DNA from 2 places in the Streptomyces sp. NPDC090442 genome. Region 2 is predicted to be linked to the other one. Evidence: riboswitches for the same ligand, from Rfam matches in the RefSeq annotation. Region 2 holds a riboswitch; the other holds the start of a gene.
The links. Region 2 has a riboswitch for cobalamin ahead of metE (5-methyltetrahydropteroyltriglutamate--homocysteine S-methyltransferase). Riboswitches for the same ligand answer to the same signal wherever they lie in the genome.

Region 1: linked by a shared signal. The riboswitch ahead of cobN (cobaltochelatase subunit CobN) and the one ahead of metE (5-methyltetrahydropteroyltriglutamate--homocysteine S-methyltransferase) in region 2 are both predicted to bind cobalamin.

What each region holds. Positions count from the first base shown of each region.
Region 1 covers NZ_JBIVXW010000001.1:132,491-136,085, reverse strand. Annotated here, with positions in the region: gene cobG (precorrin-3B synthase) at 1-1,155, opposite strand, end outside; cobalamin riboswitch at 1,239-1,391, shown strand; gene cobN (cobaltochelatase subunit CobN) at 1,424-3,595, shown strand, end outside.
Region 2 covers NZ_JBIVXW010000081.1:21,718-25,312, forward strand. Annotated here, with positions in the region: gene metE (5-methyltetrahydropteroyltriglutamate--homocysteine S-methyltransferase) at 1-1,587, opposite strand, end outside; cobalamin riboswitch at 1,797-2,017, opposite strand; gene ACIQU6_RS37385 (metal-dependent hydrolase) at 2,232-2,933, shown strand; gene ACIQU6_RS37390 (NlpC/P60 family protein) at 2,968-3,595, opposite strand, start outside.

The DNA of each region.
Region 1 (3,595 bases), on a different contig from region 2:
GTCCGTCAGGGACTTGGCGCAGCCGGGGAGGCCGGTGCAGGCGGTGACCCCGCGCCACGGGGAGGCCGGGTCGGTGACCAGACCGGCGGCGGCGAGCTCGCCCAGCCGTCGGTCCGCCGCGCTCGCCGGCAGGCCGGGGACGACGATGCCGCGCCAGGGCGTGAGGCGCAGCGCGCCGGAGCCGTCCGCCGCGGCGACCTCGGCCAGCAGCCGCCACTGGGCCGCGGTCAGCCGGCCGAGCGGCGCCAGGACCACCAGGGCGCGGCGGCCGTCCGGGCCCTCGACCGGGCCGGGGACGGTGGCATCGGCGTACGGCACCGCCGGCCGCGGGCCGGGCGCCGCGGGGTATGTGGCGGGCTCGGCGGTGATGCCCGCGGCCCGCAGTGCGCCGCGCACGTCGTGGACGGTGAGCGGGCGCGCGGCGGGGAGTTCGGTGACCCGCCAGGCGCCGCTGTCGCTCTCCGCCGCGGCGGAGAGGAAGGTCTCGGCGGCGATCAGCGCCGCCCGCGGGACGTCGTCCGCCGCGATCCGCAGCGCCGCCGGGTCCGCACCGACGCGGAGCAACGCCCCGTGCCCGGACGCGGCCCCCGGCGCGAACGCGGTGCCCGCCGGAGCCCGTCGGCCGGATTCTGCGAGCAAGGTCACATCGCCGCCGAGCCCCGCCACATCGCCCCGCCCGTCGTCGAGGGCGAACAGGAAACGGCCCGAAAGGGCCGTCGCCGGCTCGCTCGCGCACAGCAGCGCGTCCAGGCTCCGGGCCCACCACCGCACGTCGGAGGGGGTGTGGTGGTCCAGCCCGGCCAGCGGCGAGGCCAGTACGTTGCGGATCCGCTCATGACGTACCGACGGCAGCAGCCCGGCGTCGGCGAGGAGGGCGGCCAGGCGGTCGGCGCAGTCGTCGGGCAGGCCGCGGAGTTCGACGTTGCCGCGGGAGGTGAGCGAGAGGTGACCGTCGCCGAGGCGCTCTGCGGCGTCCGCCAGCGCGCGGGCCTGGTCTGCCGTCAAGTCCCCTGCGGGCAGCCGGACTCGGGCCAGTTCGCCGTCGGCGGCGGAGTGCAGCCGCAGCGCTCCCGGGCAGGCGTCACCGCGGTCCCGCACGGGCGGTCCGGCCCGGTCGGGGCGTCGAGAGGGGGAGGGCGGCATGGCGGCGAGCATACCTACGCGTCGGATCCCGGAACCGGGGCGAGGGGGGCGTACGGGCGGCCCCTCCAGGCGCGCTCCCGCGGCCCGGCCGCAGCCCTTACTATGCAGGTCGGCGGGTCGGCTGACCCGCCGGACGCCAGCGACGGCGCCAAGGGAGGAAGCCCGGTGAGAATCCGGCGCGGTCCCGCCACTGTGAACCCGGCCAGCGCCGGGTGAGCCAGGAACTCCCGCCGTCCATACGACCACCCGGGGCGTGGAATCCCCGAGGAAGGGCTGCGCCGTGATCCTGCTGCTGTCGACCTCCGACACCGATCTGCTCAGCGCCCGCGCGGCCACGGGGCCCGTGCCGTACCGGCTCGCCAACCCCGCCCGCCTCGACGTCGCCGAACTCCCCGGGCTCCTGGAGGGCACCGACCTCGTCGTGGTCCGCCTGCTCGGCGGCATCCGCGCCTGGGAGGACGGCCTGGACGTGCTGCTGGCCGCGGACCAGCACCGCCCGGTCGTCGTGCTCACCGGTGAACAGGCCCCCGACGCCCAGTTGATGGAGGCGTCCACGGTCCCGGTCGGCATCGCGGCCGAGGCTCACGCCTACCTCGCGCACGGCGGCCCGGCCAACCTCGACCAACTGGCCCGGTTCCTCAGCGACACCGTGCTGCTCACCGGCCACGGCTTCGAGCCGCCCGCGGCCGCGCCGTCCTGGGGCCCGCTGGAGCGTCCCGCCTCGGAGGCGACCGGTCCGAGGGTGGCCGTGCTCTACTACCGCGCCCACCACATGAGCGGCAACACCCGCTTCGTCCACGACCTCTGCGACCAGATCGAGCGGGCCGGCGGCCGGCCGACGCCGCTCTTCGTCGCCTCGTTGCGCGCCCCCGAGACGGAGTTGATCGAGGAGCTGCGCGGGGTCGACGCCATCGTGACCACCGTCCTGGCGGCCGGCGGCACCAAGCCCGCCGAGGCGTCCGCGGGCGGCGACGACGAGTCCTGGGACGCCGGCGCGCTGGCCGCCCTGGACGTGCCGATCCTCCAGGCGCTCTGCCTGACCGGGTCGCGGGCCGACTGGGAGGCGAACGACGAGGGGCTCTCGCCGCTCGACGCCGCCTCGCAGATCGCCGTGCCCGAGTTCGACGGGCGGCTGATCACCGTGCCGTTCTCGTTCAAGGAGATCGACGAGGACGGCCTCCCGGTCTACGCCGCCGACCCCGAACGGGCCGCCCGGGTCGCCGGGATCGCCGTCCGGCACGCCCGGTTGCGGCACATCCCGGCCGCCGAGAAGCGGCTGGCGCTGGTGCTGTCGGCGTACCCCACCAAGCACTCCCGGATCGGCAACGCGGTCGGCCTGGACACCCCGGCCAGCGCCGTCGAGCTGCTGCGCCGCCTCCGGTCCGAGGGCTACGACTTCGGCACCGAGCCGGTCCCGGGCCTGGCGTCCGGCGACGGCGACGAGCTGATCTACGCCCTCATCGAGGCCGGCGGCCACGACCAGGAGTGGCTGACCGAGGAGCAGTTGGCCCGCAACCCGGTCCGGATACCGGCCGCCGACTACCGCCGCTGGTACGCCACGCTGCCGCAGGCGCTCCGCGACTCCGTGGAGGAGCACTGGGGCCCGCCGCCCGGCGAGATGTTCGTCGACCGCAGCCGGAACCCCGAGGGCGACATCGTGCTGGCCGCCCTGCGCCGCGGCAACCTGCTGATCCTCATCCAGCCGCCGCGCGGCTTCGGCGAGAACCCGATCGCGATCTACCACGACCCCGATCTCCCGCCCTCCCACCACTACTTGGCGGCCTACCGCTGGATCGCCACACCCGCCGCCGACGGCGGCTTCGGCGCCGACGCCATGGTCCACCTCGGCAAGCACGGCAACCTGGAGTGGCTGCCCGGCAAGAACGCCGGCCTGTCCGCCGCCTGCGGCCCGGACGCGGCCCTCGGCGACCTGCCGCTGATCTACCCGTTCCTGGTCAACGACCCGGGCGAGGGCACCCAGGCCAAGCGCCGGGTGCACGCCACCCTGGTCGACCACCTCGTCCCGCCGATGGCCCGCGCCGACTCCTACGGCGACATCGCGCGCCTGGAGCAACTGCTCGACGAGTACGCCGCGATCTCCTCGATGGACCCGGCCAAGCTGCCCGCCATCCGCGCGCAGATCTGGACCCTGATCCAGGCCGCCAAGCTGGACCACGACCTCGGCCTGGAGGAGCGCCCGGAGGACGACGGGTTCGACGACTTCCTGCTGCACGTCGACGGCTGGCTCTGCGAGGTCAAGGACGCGCAGATCCGCGACGGCCTGCACGTGCTGGGCGCCGCCCCGGCCGGCGAGGCCCGGGTCAACCTCGTCCTGGCCATCCTGCGCGCCCGGCAGATCTGGGGCGGCACCTCCGCGCTGCCCGGGCTCCGCGAGGCGCTCGGGCTGGACGAGTCGGCCGCCACCCGCACCGCGGCCGACGACGCCGAGGCC
Region 2 (3,595 bases):
GGTGCCGTAGGACTGGACCCAGCCGTGCCGGGTGGCGAGGTAGCCGGTGAGCTGCTCGGCGAAGTACTGGACCATGTCGTTGCGTTCGGGCTCGCCGTGGACCAGCACGTCCAGTCCGGTCTTCTCCTGGAAGGAGATGACCTCGCGGATCTCGTCCCTGATGCGCTCCTCGTAGCCAGCGGTGTCGATGCGGCCGGCGCGCAGGTCGGCGCGAGCGGCCCGCAGTTCGCCGGTCTGCGGGAAGGAGCCGATGGTGGTGGTCGGCAGCAGCGGCAGGCCGAGATGGGCGCGCTGGGCGGCGGTCCGCTCCGCGTACGGCTGGGAGCGGCGCGCGTCGGCCTCGGTGACCGCCGCGGTGCGGCCCCGCACCCCCTGGTCGTGGGTGATCGGGGAGCTGGCCCGGGACGCCAGGTCGGCGCGGTTGGCGGCCAGTTCGCTGGCGATGGCGTCGGTGCCGCGGGTCAGGCCCTTGGCGAGAGTGACGAGCTCGGCGGTCTTCTGGCGGGCGAAGGCGAGCCAGCGCCGGATCTGCGGCTCGATGTCCCGCTCTAGCGACGCGTCGAGCGGGACGTGCAACAGGGAGCAGGAGGCGGCCACGTCGACCCGGTCGGCCAGCCCCAGCAGGGTGCCGAGCACGGACAGCGACCGCTCCAGGTCGTTGACCCAGATGTTGCGGCCGTTGACGACGCCGGCGACCAGGCGCTTGCCGGGCAGGCCGCCGACGGCGGCGAGGGCGTCGAGGTTGCCGGCGGCCGCCTCCGTGAAGTCCAGCGCGAGTCCGTCGACCGGGGCCTTGGCCAGCACCGGGAGGGCGTCGCCGAGCCGGTCGAAGTACGAGGCGACCAGCAGCTTGGGTCGGTCGGCGAGGGCGCCCAGGGAGCGGTAGGCGCGCTCCGCGGCGTTCAGTTGGGCCGGGGTGCGGTCCTGGACGAGGGCGGGCTCGTCGAGCTGCACCCACTCCGCGCCGGCCGCGCGCAGGTCCGCGAGGACCTCGGCGTACACCGGCAGCAGCCGGTCGAGGAGGGTGAGCGGGTCGAAGCCGTCGGCCACGCCGGGGGCCGGCTTGGCGAGCAGGAGGTAGCTGACCGGGCCGACCAGGACCGGCCGGGCGGTCAGGCCCAGGGCGAGGGCCTCCTTGAATTCCGTGACCTGCTTGGTGGAGTCGGCCGAGAAGACGGTGTCCGGGCCCAACTCGGGGACCAGGTAGTGGTAGTTGGTGTCGAACCACTTGGTCATCTCCAGGGGCGCGGCGTCCTGGGTGCCGCGGGCCATGGCGAAGTAGCCGTCCAGGGGGTCGGCGGCGACGGCCGCGCGGTGGCGCTCGGGGACCGCGCCGACCATGACGCTGGCGTCCAGGACGTGGTCGTAGTACGAGAAGTCGCCCGTCGGGACCTCGTCGATGCCGGCCTCGGCCAGCTCCTGCCAGGTGGTGCGGCGCAGTTCGGCGGCGGTGGCGCGCAGTGCGTCCGCGGTGACCCGGCCCTTCCAGTAGCCCTCGATGGCCTTCTTCAGTTCCCGGTGCCGGCCCTGACGCGGGTAGCCGTACACGGTGGCCCGTGCTGCCGCGGCTGCGGACTTGGTGGTCACGGAGATCTCCTTCGCGAGATGAATCCCTGAGATCCCGGGAACGGGACGAGAGCGCGAAGGGTGACGGAACGCACCGGATGCGGCGGCCCGTATGGCGCGGCGCATGGCATGGCGCGCGACACGGGCACCGTCTGGTGCCTGCTCCCCGGGCGGTGTCCGGGGTGCTCCCGACCCGCCCTCGAAGGTCACCGGGAAACCGTGCACGGATCGTCCGCACGCGGGCAGTTGGCAGGTCTTCGGACTCGCGGGCGCGCCTCGTGTCTCACCAGGCACCTAGTGGCCGTCGCTTCCCAGACCCGGGTGGGTCCAGTGCGTATGACGGCGGTCGTTCCCGCTCACCGCTGCGGGGCAGTCCCGGATTCTCACCGGGTTCCCTCTTGCGACGCCTCCCGCCTGGCGGACGGGGCGAACCAGCTGCACCGGTCACCTTACGGTGCGGAGCCGTGACGCGCTGGATGTCGTCCAGCATTCGGATGGTGAGATGGGACAAGTGCCCGTCGGGATTGAACGGGGCGCGGAGGGGTAACGACCCGCGGTCGCGCTTCGCCGCCCTGTGGCGCCGCCGCCGTGATCGCGCTGGTACCGTCTCCGCCGTGGCTGAGGGCGCGTCAACGACGCGCCACATACGGGGAGGACGACGCACCATGATGGGTCATTCGCATGCGGTGAGCGGCGCGCTGCTCTTCGCGGGTACCACGCCGTTCCTGCCACCGCTGCTGATGCACACCCACCTGATGCCCCAGGAGATCCTGATGGGCACCGTGCTGTGCGCCGGCGCCGCGCTCCTGCCCGACCTGGACCACCACGACGGCACCATCGCCAACTTCCTCGGCCCGGTTTCCAAGATCCTGTGCCGGTTCGTGGCCTGGATCTCCGGCGGGCACCGCCACGCCACCCACTCGCTGTTCTTCGTGGCACTGATGACCTTCGGCAGCTGGGCCGGCGTGACGTACCTGGGCCGGCCCTTCACCCTGGGCATGACCTTCTTCCTGCTGGCCCTCGCGGTGCGCGCGCTCAACCTCTGCCCGCCCGGCCACGGCTTCTCCGCCTGGGCGACGATCGTCGCCATGGCCGGGATAGGGACCGGGGTCATCGCCAAGTTCATCCCGTCGGCGCCCGGTTGGCTGCCGTACGCCATCGGGCTCGGCTGTCTGGCCCACCTGCTCGGCGACTCCATCACGAAGATGGGCGCGCCGTGGCTGTGGCCGCTGAAGACGCGCTACGAGATCGTCCTCATCAAGCACAGCGGCAACAAGGTGGAGACGGAGATACTGACCCCGATCATGGGTGTCGCCACCGTCGTCCTGCTCTGGTTCACGGCGCTGTCCCCGCACTCCATCAGCTAGCCGCCGCCCCTGTCGGGCCGCAACGTCCCCGGTCTCAGAGGCGCTTGGCGTTGCGCAGGAGCTGGGCGTAGAAGCCGTTGCCATCGAGCCGGGACACGCCGCCCTTGTCGCCGATGGTCGGGCCGTTGACCTCCTTGCGGCTGGAGAGGAAGACCTTGTGGCCCTCGGTGTCGGGGCCCAGGTACAGGCCGACGTGGTCCAGGCGGTTGCCGGTGTGGTGGTCCATCTTGAAGAAGACCAGGTCTCCCGGCTGGAGCACGTCGATGTTCTGCGGGCGCTCGTACCAGGGGGCCGGACCGGACAACGGGATGATCTCGGCGCCCAGTTGGGAGCGGCCCATCCCGTTGGCGGTGCGGGGCAGGCCGTCGCCCCTGCCGTCGGCGGGGGCCAGCGGGTAGCGGGCCCGGTAGCCGAAGACCAGCCGCATGTAGCCGGAGCAGTCGACGGCGCGGTAGCGGGCCGTCTCCGGGCTCCTGGCGGTGCCGTCGCGGAAGGTGTACGGGATGCCCAAGTAGTCGAAGAAGTCGGACTGTTCGAGCAGCGGCGTGCCGCGGTGCTTGGCCAGGTCGGGGTTGACCGGGCCGAACTTGGCGTCGCCGGCGTACACGACGCCCCGCTCGTCCTTCTTGGCGGGCGCTCCGGTGATGTACTGGAAGGCGACG